3 regions of the Megasphaera vaginalis (ex Srinivasan et al. 2021) genome follow, and region 3 is predicted to be linked to each of the others. Evidence: riboswitches for the same ligand, from Rfam matches in the RefSeq annotation. Region 3 holds a riboswitch; each other region holds the start of a gene.
What was found. A riboswitch is a leader RNA that binds a small molecule or an ion and turns the genes downstream of it on or off. The one in region 3 is predicted to bind S-adenosylmethionine.
Positions count from the first base shown of each region.

Region 1 (2,246 bases), on a different contig from region 3:
GGCCATGCTGGCCGGCGCCGATGTGACTCTCGTCGCGGCTCCGTCAGCTTTGCCGGCGCCGTTAGGCGTGCATCGCATCGATGTCGGCACGACACTGGAAATGCAGGCCGCTTGCGAGGAGATTTACGATTCCGTCGATCTGGTCGTCAAGGCAGCGGCAGTTGCCGATTATCGCGTTGCCAGGCCGGCGGAAAATAAAATTAAGAAATCGTCGGAAACGTTGACTGTGGAACTGGCTAAGAACCCTGATATTCTGTATGGGTTGGGACAGAAAAAAACGCATCAGGTACTGATCGGTTTTGCCGCTGAAACGACCAATGTCATCGAATACGGTATGGGTAAGTTGAAGAAAAAGAACCTCGACATGCTTGTTGCCAATGATGTCAGCGTCGCCGGCGCCGGGTTTCAGGGGACGACGAATATAGCGACCTTTTTGTTCCCTGACGGGCGCAGCGAGGCGATGGAAATGATGAGCAAGTTTGAATTAGCGCAAAAGATCATCAGCGCCGGCGCCGCTTTGGTCGCTGCGAAAGAAAGCGCTGAGGCGTAAAATAAAAACGTGGAGGCGAGGATACTTTAGGCAAGCCGCAAAGTGTCCTCGTCTGTGTCGTTTGACGAGACTGGAAGGCATGATTTTCATGCGCTTGCGATATAGGAAAACGACGGCGATCTATTGCTTTTTTTTCGTCCTTATTCTATAATACTAAGTACCGTAAATTACATATGTTCCATCAAGAGTCGGCAGAGGGATTGGCCCGATGACGCCGCAGCAACCTTCACTATTGAAAAGGTGCTAATTCCAACAGTGCTTTCACTGGAAGATGGGTAACAAGAACCCCTCTTTTGCAGAGGGGAATTTTTTTACAGGAGGAATGGTAATGGTAAAAAATCGTGAATTTTTCACATCCGAATCCGTAACAGAAGGACATCCCGACAAAATAGCTGACCAGATTTCCGACAGCATTCTGGATGCCATTTTGGCAAAAGATAAACATGCCCGCGTAGCCTGCGAAACGCTGATTACCACAGGAATGGTGCATGTCGTAGGAGAAATTTCCACCAATTGTTATGTCGATATTCCCCATATTGTCCGTGAGACGATACGCGGCATCGGCTACACCCGTGCCAAGTACGGTTTTGACTGCGATACCTGCGGTATCCTTGTCTCTTTGGACGAACAATCTCAGGATATTGCCATGGGCGTTGACGAGGCCCTTGAAGCCAAGGCCGGCAACGGCGAACAATTCGACGCCATCGGCGCCGGCGACCAGGGCATGATGTTCGGTTATGCGACCAATGAAACGGACGAGTACATGCCGCTGCCGATCTCACTTGCTCATCGTTTGGCTCGTCGCCTGGCAAAAATCCGCAAGGAAGACGTGCTGACCTATCTTCGTCCTGACGGCAAAACGCAGGTCACCGTCGAATATGAAGACGGCAAACCCGTACACATCGACACGATCGTCATCTCGACGCAACACAGTCCGGAAGTGACGCGGGAACAGATCGAAAAAGATCTGATCGAAAATGTCATCAAACCGGAAATTCCCGATGGACTGTTCGATGAAAAGACAAAGCTCTTTATCAATCCGACGGGCCGTTTCGTCATCGGCGGTCCGCAAGGTGATTCCGGGCTGACTGGACGCAAAATTATCGTCGATACCTACGGCGGTATGGCGCGCCACGGCGGCGGCGCCTTTTCCGGCAAGGATCCTACGAAAGTGGACCGTTCCGCTGCTTATGCCGCCCGTTATGTGGCTAAGAACATCGTTGCGGCAGGTCTTGCCGATAAGTGCGAAATCCAGCTCGCTTACGCCATCGGCGTGGCTCATCCCGTCTCGATCCATGTGGAAACGTTCGGTACCGGTCACGTCGACACGGACACGATTGTCGCCTTGATCCGCAAACACTTCGATCTGCGTCCGGCAGGCATCATTGAAATGCTTGATTTGCAGCGTCCGATCTATAAGCAGACGGCCGCTTACGGCCATTTCGGCCGGAACGATCTTCATCTGCCTTGGGAGCAGCTGGATAAAGTGGCTGTACTTCGCAGTGAAGCTGGTTTATAATTATCATATCGTACGGTCAAAGGGAGACGAGAGTCTCCCTTTCTTTGTTACCGGGAGGAATGAAAATGATTGCTGACATTATTATCAACATTACGGCAAAACGATTGCAGCAAACGTTCTCGTACAGCGTGCCGCCGTCGCTGCGGCTCCGTGTAGGGGACCGCGTTCTCGTTCCTT
Region 1 is NZ_AWXA01000025.1:33,602-35,847, forward strand. It holds gene coaBC (bifunctional phosphopantothenoylcysteine decarboxylase/phosphopantothenate--cysteine ligase CoaBC) at 1-550, shown strand, start outside; SAM riboswitch class I at 726-828, shown strand; gene metK (methionine adenosyltransferase) at 879-2,069, shown strand; gene priA (replication restart helicase PriA) at 2,135-2,246, shown strand, end outside.
Region 1: linked by a shared signal. The riboswitch ahead of metK (methionine adenosyltransferase) and the one ahead of HMPREF1250_RS05480 (MetQ/NlpA family ABC transporter substrate-binding protein) in region 3 are both predicted to bind S-adenosylmethionine.

Region 2 (2,246 bases), on a different contig from region 3:
CGGGGACATAACCTAAAACCTCGCTTTCAATGGGTAATTCCTTGATGTATGAAAATGCTGCCGTTTGTGTTTCCATGTCGCCCATAATGACGATGACGAGATACCCGAAGGGCTCGTCCTGGATATAGTCGATGTCGCCGTAGAGGACGCTGACGGCGGCATTTGATTTTTTGGCGATATTCATCACGACCGGATCTTTCGTAATCTCGCCTTTGAAGCGAAGGCGCACGAGCATATTGCGGTCAGGCGCCGGTTGGTCGCTGATGCCCATTTTACGGATTCCCTCGGGGATTTCCGTATTGATAACGGATTTGACGAAGTCCTGCATCGTTTGTGATTGCGGGGCCGTAAAAATATCGACAACCCGCCCTTGCTCTTTAATAACGCCGCCTTCGATAACGGCGACGCGGTCACAGATTTCTTTAATGACCGCCATTTCATGCGTGATCAGGACAATCGTAAGGTTCAGGCTTTTGTTGATATTCTTCAACAAGTCGAGGATCGATTTCGTCGTTTGCGGATCGAGGGCCGATGTGGCTTCATCGCAGAGGAGAATTTTCGGATCGCTGGCCAGGGCCCGGGCGATGCCGACGCGTTGTTTCTGGCCGCCAGATAATTGGGACGGATAATTGTATTGGCGGTCCGTCAGGTCTACGAGATCAAGCAATTCATCGACCTTTTTTTTGATCACCTCTTTTGAGGCTCCGATCAATTCGAGGGGGAAAGCAATGTTGTCAAAAACCGTACGTGAAGACAGGAGATTAAAATGTTGAAAGATCATGCCGATGTTTTTTCTTTCCCGGCGCAACTGGCTGTCGTTCATTGCCGTCAGCTCTTTGGTATTGATAATGACTTTGCCGCTCGTCGGTTTTTCCAGCATATTGATGCAACGCACCAACGTTGATTTACCGGCGCCGCTCTTGCCGATGATGCCGAATATCTCGCCGTCTTCGATCGTCAGATCAATGCCGTTTAAGGCGGTGACCTTCGCCTTGCCGCCGTAAGTTTTGGTGATATTTTCCAGGATAATCACGGTATCAGCTCCTTAAAACACAGTTTGTAAAATAAAAAAAGCCGTCAACAGTTGACGGCGCACCAGAACTAAGCTCATGTCATCTGTCGGAATCTCCGATGGAATTGGCACCTTCCCGAGTGGGGGTTGCCGCAGCTTCATAGGGCCAGTCCCTCTGCTGCTCTGGATGAACAGTATATTATGCTGTTGCCGTTTATCTTATCATGAACGGGAAATGATGTCAAACGGGAGTTGCCGTTTATTGCAAAACTTTCACAGCAGGAATTTGCATGTTGCTGTTGAATATATAAAATATAAGGGGAAATACGGTGCAAGCTTTATTTCCTTTATGAAAGGAAGGGATTTTTATGGCAGCAGTTGTAAGAGGTAAGAATATTGAAATTACTCCGGCATTAAAGGAGTACGTACTGAAGCATGAGAAAAAGGTTACCAAGTATTTCGATAGCGAAGTGAATTTGCAGGCCGTTCTTTCTATTGAAAAAGACACTAAAATTGCTGAACTTACAGTCAAGGTCGACGGCGTCGTGCTGCGGGTTGTAGAACGTAATGACGATATGTATGCCGCAATTGATCTCGGCTTTGACAAGATCGTGCGTCAGATCCATAAATATAAGACAAAAATTGCGCGCCGCATGAAGGGCGATTCCTTCCATGCCGCGTTGGTAGAAGGTCCTGACGCTCCGGAAGAAGAATTTGAAGTTGTCAGAACCAAGAAATTTGCCGCACGGCCGATGGATGTGGAAGAAGCGATTCTGCAAATGAATCTCATCGGTCATGATTTCTTCGTTTTCCTCAACTCTGACACGGATACGATCAGTGTGGTCTATAAACGGAAACATGGTAAATACGGACTTATTGAGCCGGAATTCTGAGCAGTTGATCCCTTGCCTTTGTGGCAAGGGATTTTTTTTGCAAAAAAACATGCTTCTTAAGTATATGTGTATAGTTGACATAGGTATTAGCTATGTTTTCGTTTTGCTTGTATACTGAAAGCAAGATGGAGATAGTAAGATTGAAGGAGAGACAATGAAGAAAAATAAAAAAATTATTTTATAGATTGTAAGTATACTGAGTGTATTGGTATTGTTGCCGGGAGGAATGTATATGATGAGAAATAGAGCGGTTGTCACGCCAAGGGAGCAAACTGCGGCGGCGCCCCATAGTCTGCAAGATAAACGAGTCTTATTGGTCTATTACTCCTGGTCGGGAACGA
Region 2 is NZ_AWXA01000007.1:85,990-88,235, forward strand. It holds gene HMPREF1250_RS01610 (methionine ABC transporter permease) at 1-9, opposite strand, end outside; gene HMPREF1250_RS01615 (methionine ABC transporter ATP-binding protein) at 1-1,033, opposite strand, end outside; SAM riboswitch class I at 1,111-1,206, opposite strand; gene hpf (ribosome hibernation-promoting factor, HPF/YfiA family) at 1,381-1,905, shown strand; gene HMPREF1250_RS01625 (flavodoxin) at 2,138-2,246, shown strand, end outside.
Region 2: linked by a shared signal. The riboswitch ahead of HMPREF1250_RS01615 (methionine ABC transporter ATP-binding protein) and the one ahead of HMPREF1250_RS05480 (MetQ/NlpA family ABC transporter substrate-binding protein) in region 3 are both predicted to bind S-adenosylmethionine.

Region 3 (2,246 bases):
AGGCCGCATCTCCCGAATCCATTCTACCCGCCGGTCCGTGCTGAACTTCCACTGCCATCAGCTCGCTGTAACTGCCCCACTCGGATATACTCGTTTCGTTCATCGATCTGGTATTTATGTTTGGACAGTATTATATACTGCACACTCTGTTCTTGTCAAGCAACGGACGGGCATCTTTTTGTACGGCAAAACATGCCTGCAAATGCCGTCGGCACACCATCATAGTTGTTCCGCGCAAAAACGGCGGAAAAAGCACGGCCCTTACGTCTTCCCTTTTGACGTCTCTTCCCCTAGCCGCAATGCGCCTTCGTGTAGAAGCAGGCCGAAGGCCGCCGCCAGATCCGACAAGTTCTGATTCGTCATCGCCTGCCGTTTGCCGCCCATAGCGCGGATTTTCACACAAATGGACGCCGCTTTTTCCAGCGAATCCATTAATCCGAAAGCGTCATCAAAATCGTCACCGCAAACGAAGGTGCCGTGATGCGCCCAGATGACAGCCCGATATCGCTCCATTTTCGCCAACGTCGCCGTCGCCACCGCTTCGCTGCCGGGCACCATCCAAGGTACGATACCGATACCTTCGGGAAAAACGAGGGGATTTTCAATATCCGCTTCCCACAGTTCCCTCGTAATGGCGGCATCGTCAATGGGAACGACGAACGTCAAGGCGATCAGATTTGCCGGATGCGCATGGTAAACAATGCGGTTGCGACTTGCATCCCGTCTCTTCTTCAAAGCCTGTGTCCGAAGGTGCGTCGGCAGCTCACTGGTCACGTTACCGCCCTTTTCCAGCCCCCAACGGACGGCATAGCTGCCGCCGTCGGCTGCCAGCTCAATAATGCCGAGACACTCTTCCGGAGCGGCAGCAACCTTGCTCATGTATTTGCCGCTGCCTGTAAGAAGAAAGAAATCGCCGCCCAATACCGGAAGCGGCATCGTCAAAGGCAGCCAGTTCCGTTTCGTACCGAAGCCCGCACGGCAAGCAGCCGCTTCCGCCGCCGTTAAACGATAGCTGAGATTACCGCCGTTTCGTTCATGCCAGCCGCGCTGATTCGCTTCTTCCGCCATATGAATGCAGTCTCTCACAAAGGGCTCGTGCAATACTTCCATCATTCGTTCCTCCTCATCATTCATGTCTTTTCAGGATAGCACAGGGATTTCTCCGCGTCTACAATTTTGCCGCAAAAAATCTATCCTCTTTCTTGACAATGATTCCTTTTCCTAGTAGAATGACAACCGAACAAGTTCATACATTTTATCCAGAGTGGCGGAGGGACTGGCCCTATGAAGCCCGGCAACCGGTAATACGGTGCCAATTCCTGCGGAAGCAATTCCGAGAGATAAAGAAACGGTACCCTCTTTCTTCTTTCGGAAAGAGGCTTTTTTATTGACTTCCGCTATACATTACCAAAGGGGGAATCCGTTAAATGAACCATTTCAAAAAATTATCTTTATTAGCGACGGCAGCACTTCTGTCGTTGGCAGTATTAGCAGGCGGCTGCGGCAGCAGCACGCCGGCAGGCGGTACGGAAAGCACGAAGAATACGACGATCACCGTCGGCGCCACACCGGTACCGCACAGCGAAATCCTGAATGAAATCAAACCGCTTCTGGCTAAAGAAGGCATCGATTTGAAAATCGTTGAATTTACGGACTATGTCAAACCGAATCTGGCGTTGGCCGACGGCGAACTTGATGCAACGTTCCATCAGCACGTGCCGTTTATGGATAAATTCAACAGCGAACACGGCACAAAACTCGTCTCAGCCGGAAAAGTCCACGTCGAACCGATGGGCGTGTATTCCCATAAGATCAAGGATCTGAAAGACGTACCGCAAGACGGCAAGGTGGCCATTCCTAACGACCCGTCCAATGGCGGCCGCGCGCTCCTCATTCTGCAAAGCGCCGGATTGATTACCTTGAAAGACGGCGGCAACATTGCGTCTACAGTGCAAGATATCGTCGGCAACGACAAAAATCTCCAATTCCTTGAACTTGAAGCCGCACAAGTTCCCCGCTCCCTCGACGATGTCGACATTGCCGTTATCAATACGAATTTCGCCATGGAAGCCGGTTTGAATCCGCTGAAAGACGCCCTTTTCCTGGAATCCAAGGATTCGCCGTACGCCAATATTCTGGCAATCCGCGCAGGCGATGAATCGCGGCCGGAAATCCAGAAATTGATCAAAGCGCTCCAGTCTCCGGAAGTGAAAAAATTCATTGAAGACAAATACCAGGGAGCCATT
Region 3 is NZ_AWXA01000032.1:17,071-19,316, forward strand. It holds gene rhaD (rhamnulose-1-phosphate aldolase) at 262-1,113, opposite strand; SAM riboswitch class I at 1,253-1,347, shown strand; gene HMPREF1250_RS05480 (MetQ/NlpA family ABC transporter substrate-binding protein) at 1,428-2,246, shown strand, end outside.